Regions from separate parts of the Pseudoduganella sp. UC29_71 genome, predicted to be linked through region 2. Evidence: predicted binding sites of a transcription regulator. Region 2 holds the regulator's gene; each other region holds the start of a gene.

What was found. Region 2 encodes sigma-54, which starts transcription at its own class of promoters, with help from an activator protein. Its sites were predicted from a motif close to TGGCANGNAANCTGCTTT; they were not measured.
Region 1: a site for sigma-54 is predicted at 2,754-2,771, ahead of ACFJI2_RS17110 (PEP-CTERM sorting domain-containing protein). Genes of this name have one in related genera too.
Region 3: a site for sigma-54 is predicted at 3,262-3,279, ahead of ACFJI2_RS30170 (flavin monoamine oxidase family protein). Genes of this name have one in related genera too.

The regions. Positions count from the first base shown of each region.
Region 1 covers NZ_CP170549.1:3,873,042-3,878,538, reverse strand. The annotation lists gene ACFJI2_RS17120 ((2Fe-2S)-binding protein) at 1-367, shown strand, start outside; gene ACFJI2_RS17115 (c-type cytochrome) at 364-1,623, shown strand; gene ACFJI2_RS17110 (PEP-CTERM sorting domain-containing protein) at 1,708-2,715, opposite strand; gene ppc (phosphoenolpyruvate carboxylase) at 2,879-5,497, opposite strand, start outside.
Region 2 covers NZ_CP170549.1:6,606,732-6,612,228, reverse strand. The annotation lists gene ACFJI2_RS29565 (enoyl-CoA hydratase/isomerase family protein) at 1-864, opposite strand, end outside; gene hpf (ribosome hibernation-promoting factor, HPF/YfiA family) at 958-1,314, opposite strand; gene ACFJI2_RS29555 (RNA polymerase factor sigma-54) at 1,384-2,874, opposite strand; gene lptB (LPS export ABC transporter ATP-binding protein) at 2,881-3,660, opposite strand; gene lptA (lipopolysaccharide transport periplasmic protein LptA) at 3,663-4,238, opposite strand; gene lptC (LPS export ABC transporter periplasmic protein LptC) at 4,242-4,859, opposite strand; gene ACFJI2_RS29535 (KdsC family phosphatase) at 4,874-5,413, opposite strand; gene ACFJI2_RS29530 (KpsF/GutQ family sugar-phosphate isomerase) at 5,413-5,497, opposite strand, start outside.
Region 3 covers NZ_CP170549.1:6,760,429-6,765,925, reverse strand. The annotation lists gene ACFJI2_RS30190 (TonB-dependent receptor plug domain-containing protein) at 1-712, opposite strand, end outside; gene ACFJI2_RS30185 (RidA family protein) at 751-1,251, opposite strand; gene ACFJI2_RS30180 (cytochrome c) at 1,260-1,661, opposite strand; gene ACFJI2_RS30175 (flavin monoamine oxidase family protein) at 1,658-2,395, opposite strand; gene ACFJI2_RS30170 (flavin monoamine oxidase family protein) at 2,293-3,204, opposite strand; gene ACFJI2_RS30165 (hypothetical protein) at 3,584-5,488, opposite strand.

The sequences.
Region 1 (5,497 bases), 2.7 Mb from region 2:
CAGCAGCGAGGAGGTGCGCTCCTGCATCACCGGCGCCCACTACTTCGAAGGCAAGAAGGTGCGCACGGTGGAGGGCGTGGGCCAGAAGAACGACAAGGGCGAAGTAATCGGCATGTCCGCCATCCAGCAGAAGTTCCTGGAGCACTTCAGCTTCCAGTGCGGCTACTGCACGCCCGGTTTCGTCAATGCCGCCACCGTGCTGCTGGAGCACCTGAAGCGCGCGCCGGTGGCCAGGGCGGACGTGGAGCAGACCATCAGCGCCGCGCTGGAGGGCCATATCTGCCGCTGCACCGGCTACGTGCGCTACTTCGAGGCGGTGAAGGAAGTGGTGCTGGGCACGCCCGGGCTGGTGAAGGAGGGCACATGATGCGCGCCTTCCTTCCCCGCGCGGCGGCAGGCGCGATCACGGTTGCCGTGCTGGCGCTGCTGGGCGGCTGCGGCAAGGGCGGCAGCGGCGCCACGGCGCCGGCCGCCAGCAACAAGGAGATGGTGGAGCGCGGCCGCTACCTGGCCAAGCTGGCCGACTGCGCGGCCTGCCACACCACGGCGTCCGGCGCGCAGTGGGCCGGCGGCGTGGAGCTGAAGTCGCCGTTCGGCACCTTCTACGGCACCAACATCACGCCCGACAAGGAACACGGCATCGGCAGCTGGAGCGCGGATGAGTTCTACGCCGCGCTGCGCGACGGCGTCACGCCGGACAAGCATTTGTACCCGGCCATGCCTTACACGTCCTACCGTTCCATGGCGCGCGCCGACAGCGACGCGATCTACGCTTACCTGATGCAGGTGAAACCGGCCAGGGTGGCGAACAAGGAGCCGGACCTGAAGTTCCCCTACAACATGCGCTTCGGCGTGCGTTTCTGGAACATGCTGTTCCTGAAGGACGAGCTGACCGACGCCTCGCAAGGCCAGTCGGCCGAATGGAAACGCGGCCGCTACCTGTCCAACACGCTGGGCCATTGCGCGGAGTGCCATACGCCGCGCGGCGCGCTGGGGCAGATGGACTTGTCGCGCACCCTGACCGGTAACCGCATGGCCCGCATCGGCGCGCCCGACATCACGCCGGCCGGTTTGGCTGCCATGGGCTGGACCGAGGCCGACCTGGCATCGCTGCTGACCACCGGCGTGGCGCCGCAAGGCTCGGCCACGGGCGAGATGTTCGAGGTGGTGCACCTGAGCACGCAGTACATGCAGCCGGGCGACGTGAAGGCCATGACCACTTACCTGATGGGCGACAAGCCCCTGGCGCCGCAGGCGCTGAAGCTGGCCAACCCGACCGGGGCGGACATCGACGCCGGCCGCCGCACCTATATCGCGGTATGCGCGGGCTGCCATGGCCTGGACGGCGGCGGCAAGCCGCACGTGGCGGTGCCGATGAAGGGCAACAGCTCGGTGCGCAGCGCCGATCCGCACAACCTGATCGCCGTCACGCTGGACGGCATCGCCGCGCAGCATTTCGGCGACAGGGAGAGCATGCAGGAAATGCCGGGCTTTGCCGGCAAGCTGGCCGACAAGGAAGTCGCGGACCTGGCGAACTATATGCGCGCCAGCTGGGGCGGTGCGGCCAGGGTGAGCGAAGCGCAGGTGAAAGCCGTGCGGGACGAGGCGGGGAAGGGGCATTAGCGGGCATGGGGCGCTGGCGGGCGCGGCCGGCCCGCGCCGCAGGAGCTGCCGAGGCCGCGCGAGGCGGCCCCGGATTCAACAGAGTCAGACGTTACGGCGGCGGAAGAATGCCAGTCCCAGCAGGCTGATGCCAAACAGGGCCAGCGTGGCCGGTTCCGGCACGTTGACGCGTTCTCCGGTGACGTCGCAGGCGCTGCAAATCCACAGCTGCTCGGCGCCGGCGTCGTTGCCGGTGTAGCGGATATTAATGGACAGGAACAGCTCGCCGTTCAGCGGATCGAGCGCGGCAGCACTCAGTGCCAGGTTGACCGCGGCAAACTCGGCCGTGCTGGTGCTGATGTTGTTGTTGACCTGGTAGCCGCCTTGCGGGTGGCCTGCTTCGACAGGACAATCGCCGGCGTTCTGCGCCAGGCCTATTTTGTACGAGGCGCCGGTCACCTTATCCACGCAGAAATCCGAGATCACCGGCAGGAAGGTCGAGTCGTCGAGCGGGTTGTCCGTGCCGCAGCCGGAGCCGGTGCTGATTTCAAAGCACAGGCCGCTTACGGTATTGCCGGCCGCATCGATGATGCGGGCCTGGCCCCAGATGTTGACATACTGGTTGCTGCCGTTGCCGGACTGGTTGTTGTCGAACAGGAATACCAGATCATGCGTGCCCAGGTAGCTTTGCAGTTGGGACAGTTTGATGTCCCAGCGGTTGGTCTGGTCGCCAACAAACTGGCCGCCGACGTCGGTCATGGTATAGCTGGAACTCTGGTTGCCGGTCGGGGTCAGGAAAATTTCATCGACGGACGAGCCGTTGGCGAACGGGTCGTTGGATAGATTGGTCTGGCCGTTGGATGAATTCAGGATAACCGCCTGGTCCTTGATTGCGCCCGGGCTGGACGCGACAGGGTAGGGGCCGCTGGGCTGGCAGCGTGGATCGACGGGCTGGCACTGCTGCAGCAGGTCGAGCGAGTAGACGGTGAAGTTGTTGTACGTGGTGGCCGATAGCGGATTCGCATCGGGCAGGTTCAACGTGGTCGCGTGGGCCGCGCCTGCCAGCAGTGTGCAGGCAGTCAGCGCCACGCGGATAACCTTTTTGACATTCATGGCTTTCTCCGTCGGTTATGGGTTGGGGTATGAGTAGGAATGCATAACCCGTGCCTGTAGGAGAATGCGCCATGCAATCAGCTAGTTACTTGGCAGTTGATTTTTGGTTAAATAACAATTTGTAAGATTTTTCGACATTTCCAATTTGAAAGAATGTGTCTTGTCAGCCGGTGTTGCGTAACCCTGCCGCCACGCCGTTGATCGACAGGTGAATGCCGCGGTGGACGCGTTCGTCCACCTTGCCCGGCTCGTGCGACACCGAGCGGTGGCGCTTGATCAGTTCCACCTGCAAGTGGTTCAGCGGGTCCAGGTAGGCGAAGCGGTTCTGGATCGAGCGCGCCAGCAGCGGATTGCCGGCCAGCCGCTCGCTGGCGCCGGTGATGCGCTCCAGGCAGGCCAGCGTGGCCGCGTGTTCGGCCGTGATGCGCTTGAAGATGCGTTCGCGCAGCTCGGTATCCTGCACCAGCAGCGAATAGCGCGAAGCGATGGCCAGGTCGGTCTTGGCCAGCACCATGTCCATATTCGACAGCAGGGTGGCGAAGAAGGGCCAGTGCTGGAACATGGCGCGCAGCTGCGCCACCCGTTCCTCGCGCTGGCCTTCGGCCTCGCCGTCCTCGATCCACGAGCCGATGGCGCTGCCAAAGCCGTACCAGCCCGGCAGCAGCAAACGGCACTGGCCCCACGAGAAGCCCCACGGAATGGCGCGCAGGTCTTCGATGCGGCGCGTCGATTTGCGCGAGGCCGGGCGCGAACCCAGGTTCAGTTCGGCGATTTCGGCGATCGGCGTGGCCGAGAAGAAGTAGTCGGTGAAGCCGGGCGTTTCATAGACCAGGTTGCGGTAAGCCTTGTAGGCGCGTTCGGAAATCTCCGCCATCACCGCTTCAAAGCCGGCCAGCTGGGCGCGCTGCGCGTCGTCCGCCACCGGTGGCATCAGGCTCGCCTCCAGCGTAGCAGCCACCAGCAGCTCCAGGTTGCGGCGTCCGATTTCCGCGTTGGAGAACTTGGAGGCGATGATTTCGCCCTGTTCGGTGAGGCGGATCTGCCCGTTCACCGTGCCCTTGGGCTGCGCCAGGATGGCTTCGTAGCTGGGACCGCCGCCCCGGCCCACGGTGCCGCCCCGGCCGTGGAACAGGCGCAGCTTCACGCCGGCCTTGGCGAACACCTCCACCAGGCCCAGCTCGGCCTTGTACAGCTCCCAGTTGGAGGTGAGGAAGCCGCCGTCCTTGTTGGAGTCCGAATAGCCCAGCATGACCTCCTGCAGGCCGCCTTGCGCGTCGATCAGCTGGCGCACCAGGGGCAGCGCCATCAGGCGTTCCATGATGCCGGCCGCGCGCTGCAGGTCGGGGATGGTCTCGAACAGCGGGATCACCATCAGGTCCAGCGTGGCGGCGCCGCCGGCGGCAGGCTGCAGCAAGCCGGTTTCCTGCTGCAGCACCAGCACTTCCAGCAGGTCGGACACGGTTTCCGTATGCGAGATGATGTAGTTGCGGATGGCGCGCGCGCCGTAGCGCTGGCGCACTTCGCGCGCCGCGCCCAGCACCGCCAGCTCCGAGGCGGTTTCGGCCGAGTATTCGATGTAGGGCGAGTACAGCAGGCGCGGCTGCGCCAGCTCGGCCAGCAGCAGCGCCACCTTGGCTTCCTCGTCCAGCGCCGCATAGTCGGGCGCCGCGCCGGCCTTGGCGAACAGCTCGGCCAGCACGCGCTCGTGCACGTCCGAACTCTGGCGCATGTCCAGCGAGGCCAGGTGGAAGCCGAAGATGTCGGCCGCGCGCCTGAGCGTGGACAGGCGCGGCTGCACCAGCATGGCGCCGTGGTTGGCGTTGAGCGAATCGATCAGGATCTGCAGGTCGGCCGCGAAGGCGGCGGCGTGCTCGTACGGCTCGGCATGGCCCACTTCCTGGCGCAGGATGTTGGCCGCGCCCAGGGCGCGCGCGGTGGCGGCCAGGCGCGCGTAGATGCCGATCAGCGCGCGCCGGTAGGGCTCGTCGCTGCGGTGGTCGGAAGTGTCGGTGGAGGAGTCGGCCAGCAGCTGCAAGGCGGGCGTGCAGCGCACCATCAGCGTCGACACCGACAGTTCGGCGCCCAGGGTGTGGGTCTCGTCCAGGTAGAAGTCGAGGATGGTGGTGGCCTGGCGCGCCAGCGCGTGGCGCATGGTGCCGGCATTGACGTTGGGATTGCCGTCGCGGTCGCCGCCTATCCAGCTGCCCATCTGCACGTAGGGCGCGCTGATGGGGTTGGGCTGCGACTGGCCGTCCGGGCCGGGCTGCCGGTATTGCGCGGCGATGTCGGCCTCGATGTCGTCGTACAGCCCGGGCAGCTCGCGCAGGAAGGTGATGCGGTAGTAGGACAGCGCGTTCTCGATCTCGTCGGCCACGGTGAGCTTGGAGTAGCGCAGCATGCGGGTCTGCCACAGCGTGGCCACGCGCGCGCGCAGCAGGTGCAGGTTGGCGGCGCTTTCCTTGGGCGTGAGCGGCAGGTCGCGCTCGGCCAGCAGGCGGGCGATGTCGTGCTCGGCGTCCAGGATGGACTTGCGCTGCACCTCGGTCGGGTGGGCGGTCAGCACCGGCGAGATCAGCGCGTTCTCGAAGAAGCCGGTGACGGTGGGCTCGTCCACGCCGGCGCCGGCCAGCTTGCACAGGGCGTAGCTCACGCTGCCTTGCTGCGGCCTGGAGCCGGCCAGCAAGTGGGCGCGGCGGCGGCGGATGTGGTGCTGGTCCTCGGCGATGTTGGCCAGGTGCGAGAAATAGGAAAAGGCGCGCACCACGGTGATGGTCTGTTCGCG
Region 2 (5,497 bases):
CAGCGCGGCGCCGCGCCTCAACAGCTCCAGCGTCACGCACATCATCAGCGGCGAGCGCGTCTGCATGGCCTGCAGCGCCTTCTGCGCAAACACATTCTCGTCACCGGCCAGCGAGGCCATGATGTCCGCCACGCTGTCCAGCGCGAAATGGCGCTCGATGGTGGCGCGCTCGGTCTCCAGCACGCCGGGGCCGGCCCGGAACCGCGCGCTATAGGCTTCAATCGCGTCGCGCAGCTCGCCGCCCGGCACCGCCTCCAGCAAGTCGCGCAGCGCTTCCCAGGCATCGGTCGGCACGTAGTGGTCCGCCAGGCCGACGTAGAGCGCGTCCGCCGCGCCCACGGTCAGGCCGGTCAGGCCCAGGTAGCGCCCCAGGCTGCCGGGCGCGTGCGACAGGAAATGGCTCCCGCCCACGTCCGGGAACAGGCCGATGTTTACTTCCGGCATGGCCATCTTGGTGCGGTCCGTCACAATGCGCACGCCGCAGCCGGGGCCGCCCTGCGAGATGCCCATGCCGCCGCCCATCACCACGCCGTCCATTAATGCGATATACGGTTTAGCGTAATAGTGGATCAGGTGGTTGAGCGCGTATTCTTCGGTGAAGAAATCCTCCAGCAGCGCGCTGCCGCCCTGCGGCGTGGCCGTGCCCACTTCGTGGAAGAAGCGGATGTCGCCGCCGGCGCACAGTGCTTTTTCGCTGCTGCTGCGGATCACCACGGCGGCTACGGCGCTGTCGTTGCGCCAGGCCATCAGTGCGGCCGTCAGGCTGCGCACCATGCCGAGGGAGAGGGAATTGAGCGCCTTGGGGCGGTCGAGGGTGATGAAGCCGGTGCCGTTGGCAACCGTGGTCAGGACGTGCTCGCTCATGCTGGATGTCTCTATGATTGTTAGAGCTCCATTTTAGCGCGGGCGCAAAAAAGGGCGCCAGATGCGCCCTTTGTTGGAGTGCCGGTGACCGTATTATGCGGTGGCGGCGGGTTCGTAAGTGTCGGGGAGGTGTTTGATGGCCGCGTGGCCATGCTCCTGCACTTTCGACTTGTATTTCATGACTTGGCGGTCCAGTTTGTCGACCAGCGTATCGATGGCAGCGTACAGGTCTTGCGACAGGCTTTCCACGTACACGGTCTTGCCGGACATTCGCAGATTGATCTCCGCTTTCTGCCTTTTCTCTTTCTCGGTGAGGTTATCTACAGTCAGGATGACAGCAATATCAATAACTTGATCGAAGTGGCGTTTGACCCGTTCCAGCTTGTTCTGCACGTATTCACGGATGGCGGGGGTCACTTCGAGATGATGTCCACTGATGGTGAGATTCATACACACTCCTAAAGATAAGGGCTCGTACGCTGTCGAATGTTATTGGAGCGCAGGGGAACCCAAGTAAAACTACAAAGCTTTACGCAGACTTACCGGAGGGATTTTCAAGGCTTCGCGATATTTGGCAACAGTCCGTCGCGCAATTACCATGCCCTGTTCACCCAGCATGTCCGCAATCTTACTGTCGGATAAAGGATTTTTCGGGTCTTCAGCTCCTGTCAATTGCACAATCAGCGCCCGTATCGCCGTCGAGGATGCTTCTCCTCCTGCTTCGGTGGCGACGTGACTGCCAAAGAAATATTTCAACTCAAACATCCCATGCGGAGTCAGCATGTATTTCTGAGTTGTTACGCGAGAAATAGTGCTCTCGTGTAGTCCCAGTGTATCAGCAATTTCACGCAACACAAGGGGTCTCATGGCAACCGCGCCATGGCTGAAAAAGTTCTTTTGTCTTTCTACTATCGCTTGTGCGACGCGCAGTATCGTGTCGAAACGCTGGCGCATATTCTTGATCAGCCACTTCGCTTCCTGCAGCTGCGCACCCATCGCGGTTTCGCCTTTGCCCTGCTTGAGCATGTTGGCGTACAGCGCGTTCACGCGCAGGCGCGGCATCACGTCGTTGTTCAGCGTGACCTGCCAGCCATTGCGCGCCTTCTTCACGATCACGTCCGGCACCACGTAGTCGGACACGTCGGAAGCGAACTCGGCGCCCGGATGCGGATTGCACTGGCGGATCACCGCCTGCGCTTCGCGCAAGTCTTCGTCGTCGCAATCGAGGGCTTTTTTCAGCTTGTTGAACTCGCGCTGCGCGAACCAGGCCAGGTGCTTTTCCACGATGCAGACAGCCATGCGGCGCGTCACCAAGGGCACGCCGGGCATGCGCTTGATCTGCAGCGCCAGGCACTCGGAGGCGCTGCGCGCGCCCACGCCGATGGGGTCGAAACTTTGCAGCAGGGTCAGCGCCGTCTGCAGTTCTTCCAGCTCCACGTCCGCCTCTTGCGGCAGGCGCGCGTGGATTTCCTCCAGCGGCTCTTCCAGGTAGCCGTTCTCGTCCAGCGCGTCGATGATCAGTTCCATCAGCACGCGGTCGCGCGGCTCCTGCACGGTCACGCGCATCTGCTCCATCAGGTGTTCGCGCAAGGTGCAGTGGCTCGCTTCGAGCTGCGGGCGCGCATCGTCGTCGTCCGGCGCCTTGCTGCGGCCGGCGTCGCTCCAGTCGGTGTCGGCTTCGGCGCCGCTGGCGCTGTCGCCTTCGCCGGTGGCGCCCTCGAAGGGATCGCCCTCGGCGGCCGGGGCGCTGTCCTGCGCGGGCGCGCCGACCTCGGCCGGAGAAGCGTCCGCGCCGTTAGGCTGGGTCTGGTTGATGGCGCCGTCGCTCAGCAGGCGCAGCGAGCGGTCCAGCGGGTCGTCCAGCCGCTCCAGCAAGGGGTTCTCGCCCAGCAGCTGTTCCAGTTCCTGGTGCAGCTCCAGCGTGGACAACTGCAGCAACCGGATCGATTGCTGCAGCTGCGGCGTCAGCGCCAGGTGCTGAGAGGTGCGGAGTTGCAGTGACTGTTTCATGGCGTCTTACATGCGGAAGTGTTCGCCCAGGTAGACGCGCCGCACCGATTCGTCGGCGATGATGTCGTCCGGACGGCCGGACGCCAGCACGCTGCCCTGGTTGATGATATAGGCGCGGTCGCAGATGCCCAGCGTCTCGCGCACGTTGTGGTCGGTAATCAGCACGCCGATGCCGCGCTCCTTGAGGAAGCGCACGATGCGCTGGATCTCGATCACGGCGATCGGGTCCACGCCGGCGAACGGCTCGTCCAGCAGCACGAAGCGCGGATTGGTGGCCAGCGCGCGCGCGATCTCCACCCGGCGGCGCTCGCCGCCCGACAGCGACAGCGCCTGGTTCTCGCGCAGCTTCTCGATCTGCAGGTCGGCCAGCAGGCGGTCCAGGCGTTCGTCGATCTCGGCCTTGCTCAGCGTTTTGCCGTTGACCTTCTGGATCTCCAGCACGGCGCGGATGTTCTCCTCCACCGTCAGCTTGCGGAACACCGACGCTTCCTGCGGCAGGTAGGACAGGCCCAGCGTGGCGCGCTGGTGTATCGGCATGCTGGACACGTCCACGCCGGCGATATCGATGCTGCCCGCGTCGGACGGCACCAGGCCCACGATCATGTAGAAGGAGGTGGTCTTGCCGGCGCCGTTAGGCCCCAGCAGGCCCACCACTTCGCCGCATTCGACCTGCAGCGACACGTCGTGCACCACCTGGCGCTTGCCGTAGGTTTTCTGCAGGCCGCGCACCACCAGGGTGCTGGTGCAGCCGTCCATGTTCTGCGTTATCTGCGTTGCTTCGGCCATCGTCATTTCCCCGCTGGCGGTTGCTGCGCCGGCGCGTCCGGCGGCGGGCGCTTGGTGGACGGCTGGATCACCATGGTGCCGCGGCCGCCGCCCGGCTTGCTCTCGCCGGTCGCGCTGTTTTTCACGCTGAAGAATTCCTTGCGGCTGTCGTAATAGATGAACTCGCCCTGCACTTCGTCGCTGGGCTTGCTGCCTTCCAGGCGGCGCACCTTGGCCTTGTTGAACAGCTTGACCAGCTCGATCTTGCCGTCGTACTCGATGCGTTCGGCTTCGCCCTCGACCCACTGGTCGCCCTCGCCGTCGCGCTTCTGGCGGAAGGTGGCCGGCGTGCCGGGCACGCTGGTCAGGGTGACGTACTGGTAGCCTTCCGGGTCCTGCGTGACCACCGCTTTCGATGACTTCATCAGCAGCGTGCCGCGCGTGAGGATCACGTTGCCGGTAAAGGTGCGGATCTGCTTCACGTCGTCCACGTCCACCTGGTCGAACTTGATTTCGGTGGGCTTGTAGGAGTCGGCCTTTTCAGCCTGGGCCAGCCCGGCTGCGCACAGCAGCAGGGCCGAGATCAGAATTTTTTTCATCGTTTATCCATTTTCTTGTTTGGTCTTGGCGGGCGCGTTTCGGGGCGGATACACGATCGTGCCGCGGCCCAGCAACTGCACCTGGCGCGTGGCGTTGTTGGCCTTCATGCCGGTGCCGGTCGCCGTGGCGCCGCCCTGCACGATCTGCACCGGCTGGTCGGTTTGCATGCGGTCCTCGTCCGGGTAGACGGTGAGCGCCTGCGTCGTCATCTGCATCGCCGGGCTCTTGCCCTGCGCCGCGCGGTCTATCTTCACGTTGCCCTTCAACTGCACGCGCGTGTTGTTCTCGTCCACGCGCGCGCGCTCCGCCGTCATGTCCATCGGCGGATGGGTGCTGCTCAAATTGCGCACCACCGGCTTGTCGATCTCGGACGCGTCGTCGATCGGGCGGTGCACCAGCTTGTCGCCGGCCACGATGTAGCTCGGCTTGCCGTCCTTGGTCATGCGCACCACGCTGAAGCGCTCGATGATGTAATCCGGCTCGTTCAGGCGCTTGTCGGCCAGCATCTCTTCTTCGCCGCGGTTCAGCAGCTGCACCAGCCAGAACGTGCCGCACGCAACGAAGACCCCGATCACCAGGGTCATGCTCAAGCGCCAGCGGTGCGCGGTTCGTTTACGCATAACTATGTACTTTCTCAGACCAGGAACTGGGCCATGACCTTATCGTAATTGCCGGTCGCGCGCAGCACGAATTCGCATACTTCGCGCACCGCGCCGCGCCCGCCGTGGGCGTCGGTCACGTGGTGTACGCGGCTGAGCACGTCGGCGCGGCCGTTCGGCACGCCCACCGCGAAGCCCACGCGCTTGAGGATCACCAGGTCCACCACGTCGTCGCCGATGAAGCACACTTCCTCGGCCGACAGGCCGGTCTTGGCCAGCAGCTCGTTGAACGGGGTCAGCTTGTCGTGGCCGCCCTGGTGCACGAATTCGATGCCCAGGTCGCGCGCGCGCGCCGTCACCTGCGGCGAACGGCGCGCGCTGATAATGGCGGTGAGGATGCCCGCTTCCTGCAGCAGCTTGATGCCCAGGCCGTCCTGCACGTTGAAGGTCTTCATCATTTCGCCGTCCGGGCCGTAGTGCAGGCTGCCGTCGGTGAGCACGCCGTCCACGTCGAAAATCACCAGCTTGACCCTGGCCGCGCGCGCCACATTTTCCAGATTGTAGGCCTTGTTCATCAGATCACCTTGGCGCGCGTCAGGTCGTGGATGTGCAGGGCGCCGGCCAGCTTGCCGTCGGCATCCACCACCAGCATCTGGTTG
Region 3 (5,497 bases), 150 kb from region 2:
TGAAGTCGTGGTACTTCGATTCGGCGCTCAGGCTCACGAAGGCCTTGTCGAAGGGCGCGAAGCCGACGTTGCCCATGCCGTCGGCGGTCCTGCCGCCGCCGTCCGAGTAGCCGCCGCCGTTGACGTTGAAGGTGCCGCCCTTGCTGTTGGACTTGAGGATGATGTTGATGACCCCGGCAATGGCGTCGGTGCCGTACTGCGCGGCCGCGCCGTCCTGCAGCACCTCGATGTGGTCGATCATGGCCACCGGGATGTAGCTCAGGTCGGCCGCCGCGCCGCCCTGGAACGGCCCGCCCAGCACCGCCAGGTTGGAGGTGCCGTGGCGGCGCTTGCCGTTCACCAGCACCAGCGTATTGTTGGGGCTCAGGCCGCGCAGGCGCGCCGACAGCGTCAGGTTGGCGGTGTCGCCGCCGAAGGCCTGGGCCGTGAAGGACGGTAGGTTCTGCGCCAGCGCCTGCATCAGGTCGGGCTGGCCGGTGCGGGCCAGCGAGGCGTTGTCCAGCAGCTGGATGGGCGAGGCGCTGTTTTCCACTTTGAGGCCGCTGGCGCGGGTGCCGGTGACGATCACCGCGCCGGCCGACGAGGGCGTGACGGCGGCGCCGGCCACCGCTTCGGCCTGGCCGCCGCCGGCGCCTTCACCGGCCGCGAGCGACAGTCCCGAGTACAGCACCATGACGGCTGCTGCGCATGCTTTCAGTTTGGCCTTCTGCATAACGATACCCCTTCAATGTTGAGTGACTTTGTTGTGCTTTATTTTTTTGCGGCGACCACTTCGATTTCCACCAGCCAGCCCGGCACGTTCAGCGCGGCCACCTGCATCACGGCGCGCGCGGGCAGGTTGGGCTGGGAACCGCCGAAGTACTGGGTGTAGGCCTCCATGAAGCCCTTGATGTCGGCGCGCCCGCCCTTGGCCGGGTCGCCCACCAGGAAGACCTGCATCTTCACCACGTCGCCCATGGCCAGGTTCATGCCCTTGAGGATTTCGTCTATCTTCTTGAGCACGCCCATGGTCTGGGTGCGGGTGTCGCCGTAGGCGGCCAGCGAATCGGGCGCGGCGGCCTTGTCGACCACCGGCGGCACCTGGCCGCTGATGAAGTGGATGGTGGCGCCGGGCGGCAGGGTCACCGCCTGGGCGATCGGAAAGTCCGAACCGGGGATCTTGTGGCGGACGATGTCCTGCGCCTGCGCGGCGGCGTAGCCGGACAGCAGCGCCAGGACGGCGAAGGCGTTCGTTACGGTAGCTTTGTTCATGGTCTCTTTCAGTGTTTGTTGGACATCTGGCCGTTCGCGTATGGCGGCACGCCGAGGCGGCTGCGCAGCGTGCTCACTTCTTCTCCCTTCAGGGGCGGCGCCTGGTTGCCCCAGGTGCTGCGCGCGAAACTGAGCACGGCGGCGATCTCGTCGTCGCTCAGGCTGGCGCTGAAATCGGGCATGCCGCCGCGCCCCTGCAGCAGCACGGTGGCCACCTCCGGCGCCGGCCCCTGCACCAGCGGGTTGCCGGCCAGCGCGGGGAAGGCGCCGGGTATGCCCTTGCCGCTGGCCTGGTGGCAGGCGGCGCAGTTCTTCTGGAACAGCGCCTTGCCGTCGGCGCGCGCCGGCGGCGCCGCCAGCACGGCGGCGATCGACGCGGCCGCCGCCAGGCTTGCAATGGAAGGCTTCATGCGCTGGCCCTTTCATGGATCTTGGCCAGCTGCTGCCAGGCCGATTCGATGGCGCCGGCCTGCCAGCCGGTCAGGTAGCTCAGGTGTTCGCCGGCCAGCAGCACGCGGCCCTCGCCTTCCAGCAGCACCGGGTAGGCGTGCTTGCGGCTCTCCTCGTTCCAGTCGGCCCAGCCGCCCAGGTTGTACTGCACCCGGTGCCAGGCCACGGAGAAGGCGCTTTCGAACGACTCGCGGTAGGCCGGGAAAATCTTCTCCCCGGCCGCCACGGCGAATTCGGCGCGCTCGGCCGGCGTCATGGCGCTCACCTCGATGGCCGAAGTCTGGTAGTTGTAGTAGCCGAGCAGCACGCCCTTCTGCTTCTGCCAGTTCGACGACGGCAGCGAGATGGTGTTGATGCCCTTGATGTCGGTGAGCACGTGGCCGCCGTAGATCTGGTCGTCCTCCTCCCAGAAGCGGCGCTTCATCTGCAGGCCGATCTTGCCGACCGGCGCGTAGGCCACCTGCTTGATGGCGGCCTTGAACCTGGGCGAGAAGTCGGTCTCTATCATGCGCAGCACGGACAGCGGGATGGTGCACAGGCAGTAGTCGGCGTTCACGGTGGTGAACTTGCCGCTGGCGGTGTCCTTGTAGGTCACCGCCACGTGGTTTTCGCCGTGGCGTATGGTCTGCACCTCGGCGCGGTAGCGGATGGCTTTGCCGACGCGCTTTTCAAACGCCTTCGCGATCTGGTCCATGCCGCCCACCGGCTGGAACATGGTGTTCTGCATGGGGAAATCCTGCACGGCGCTGTAGATATGCCCACCTTCGATTCCAGCAGCTCCTTGAAGCCCAGCGGGTCTGACTCCTTGCCGGCGCCGGGCATCAGGCCCGCGCCCGGATTGACGGCGTAGCCGCGGCCGCTGCGCCCCTTGTAGCGCAGGTCGCCCGCGTCCAGCTGGCCCTCGTGCGCCAGGTAGTCCAGCAACAGGCGCTGGTCCTGCTCGGTGAGCGCCTGGTCGATCTGTTTCGCTTTGACCGACTTGGCCAGCAGCTCGGCCACGTGGCCGCGCATGTCGGCCTTGATCTGCGCCGGCCGCAGGCGCTGCTTCGACAGCGGGCCGCCGTTCTCCAGGTAGACGATGGAATGATCGTTGTCGTTGACCATCACTTCCAGCGGCACCTCGAACAGGCGCGTGTAGTGCAAGGTGGACTGGTGGTGCAGCGGAATGCGCCACGGGCCGTGGTTGATGTAGTGGCCCTGGTCGAACTGGCAGCGCTGCTCCTCGCCGCCCAGTTCCGTCAGCGCAAAGCCCTTGCGCGCCGTCTGGCAGCGCCCGCCGGCAAAGGCGCGCGCTTCCAGCACCTGGCACTGGTACCCCAGCTTGCCCAGCTCGAAGGCGGCGGTCATGCCGGCCAGGCCGGCGCCCAGGATCACCACCTTCTTGCCCTTGCCGCTGCCGCTCAGGGCCGGCGGCGCGGACATCGTCGATTCGATGCCCATGCCCCAGGCACTCATCGTGTTCAGCATCAGACCCGTGCCGCCGACCGCTGCGGCACGGTACAAAAAATCTCTCCTGCTTATCATCGGCAACCTCCTGGTAGTTGGAACTACCCTGTTGCCTTAGCAAACGCTGTGCCAATAAAACATAAATGTAATATTCATATGCAAAATAAAACAAAGATGCGGCGGCTGGGAAAAACAAAGTCGCTGCGGGCCGGCGCAGGCCCGCGCTGCGGCGCAGCGGCACGCGCCGCACGCGGCACCCAGCGGAGAAAGGAGACTTTTCGGCGCTTCAGCATTTTATTTTGCATTGCACCATTTCAGCCAACCATCGTCTCCCCCATAATGCAAAAGGCCGTGGCGGTATCAGCGCCACGGCCCTTGCATTGCCGCGTACTATTTTGATGCAACGCACCATGCGGATGCGCCGCGCAGGCGGCGGCTAGCCCGTCAGCGTCGCCACGATGCGCTCGAAACTGGCGTAGTGGCCATGCGGCGCGCTGTGTGGGCGGGCCGGGAAGTCGCCGGCGCGCAGCCGCGCCACCTCGGCCGACGACAGGCGCCGGTGCGCCACGCTGCGCTCGGCGATGTGGCAGGCGTGGAAGTGCATCGGCGCCTGCGGGTCCAGCAGGTAGACGGTGTCCAGGCTGGCGGTGTCGCACGCCACTTTCACGTGCCACTGGCCGCGCTGGGCGGCGCGCTCGAACCAGCGCCCTTCCTCGGCGCGCGCACAGCTGTAGTAAGTGCCGTTCAGGCAGATGCCCTCGGCCGTGACCACTGCGTCGTGCACCGGCAGCAGGCTGCAATGCACCAGCTCCTCGGCGTACTGGCGCAGCCCCGTGCCGCGCTGCGTCACGCCCCAGTCCCACAGTTGCTGCGGCGTGTGGCCGCCGTCCAGCGGCGCGTGATTGTAGGCCAGCACGCCGCTGATCGCCACGCGCGTGAACTGTTCCAGGTCCAGCACCGCGTCCAGGCGGCCGCAGGGCAGCGTCAGGCCGCCATCCCACTCGCCGCTGGCAGCTGCGGGACCGCCCGCCAGGCCGGCTGCGGGGGCTGCGACGGTGGCTGCGGGGCTGGCTGGGAGGCTGGCTGCGGGGCCGGCTGCGCAGGGCTGCAGCGCGAAGCGCTTGCCCAGCTCCGCGCTCCATGGCGACGGCGCTTCCTGCGGCGCCACCAGGCAGCGCACGTTGAAGTTGTTGAGCAGTGCGCCATCCGCGCCATCGTCCGCACTGCCCAGCAGCGCGGCGTCGGCGAACAGCAGCTCGGGCAGATGGCGCGACGGCCACGCGCCGGACGGGATATCCAGGCCGTGGCGCAGGCAATAGCGGCGCTTGTCGGCCGCGCTGTTGGCCAGTGCCATCAGCGCGTGCCGCCAGCTGGGCTGCTCCATGCTCACGTAGATGCCTGCCACCGCACTGCTGAAGATGTCCGTCACCACGTACAGATAAGGCTTGCCGGTGACCTGGCTGCGGTCCGCCCGCGACACCAGTTGCACGTCCGCCTGCATGGCCTCCACGCGGAAGGCGGCGCCCGGCCGGCCGGGCCGCGCGATGGCGCTGTCGGCCGCCAGCGCGGGTGCCATGCGCTGCGCTTCCATCAGGTGGTCCTGTTCCAGCCAGTAGCTGAACTGGCCGAAGGTGGGCAGCGCAGCGACCGGTTCATGGCGCTGCACCCGCAGCGTGCCCGGCGCGACGCTGCGCTCGCAGAAGAAGTCGCGCAGCATCTGGTCGAAGACGGCGCGGCGCGACAGCGGCGGATGCGTGACGGCGTGGCGCGCCACGGCAACGCGGAACACGGCCCGCATCTGCGCGTCCACGTTCACGCCCGGCGCGGCGCCCTCCTTGCGCGGCCGGCCGCGCTTGATGCCCTCGGATGCGGCGCGCGTCTTGCCGCGCCCGCCGGAGTTGGCGTAATCGGGCAGCAGCGCGTTCGGCGTCTGGCCGCGCTGCCAATAGCGGCGCAGGTAGCGGTAGATGGTGGGATGCGACACGCCGTGGCGCTGCGTGTACTCGGACACCAGCTGCCCGCGCCGGCGCGGCTCATAGATGGCCGGCTCCATGGCGGTAAGCTCGCGCACGATTTCCCAGGCGCGGGCGCGCAGCTGCAGGTGCTTCTCCGGCAGCAGGTCCTGGTTCACCACCACCATATAAGGGTCGTCCGGCAGGAGGCGCGCGCGGCCGGCGGCCAGGTCGGCCTCCAGCTCGGCCACGCGTGCCAGTTCCGCCTCGGCGCTAAGCGCCTGCACGTCGTACACATAGGCGGCGGTTCGCGCCGCGTCTATCCACAGTACGCGGATCGTTTTGCGATCCGGTCCCGTGTATTCAAGAAGGTCATTTCGTATTATCACGTCGCCCTC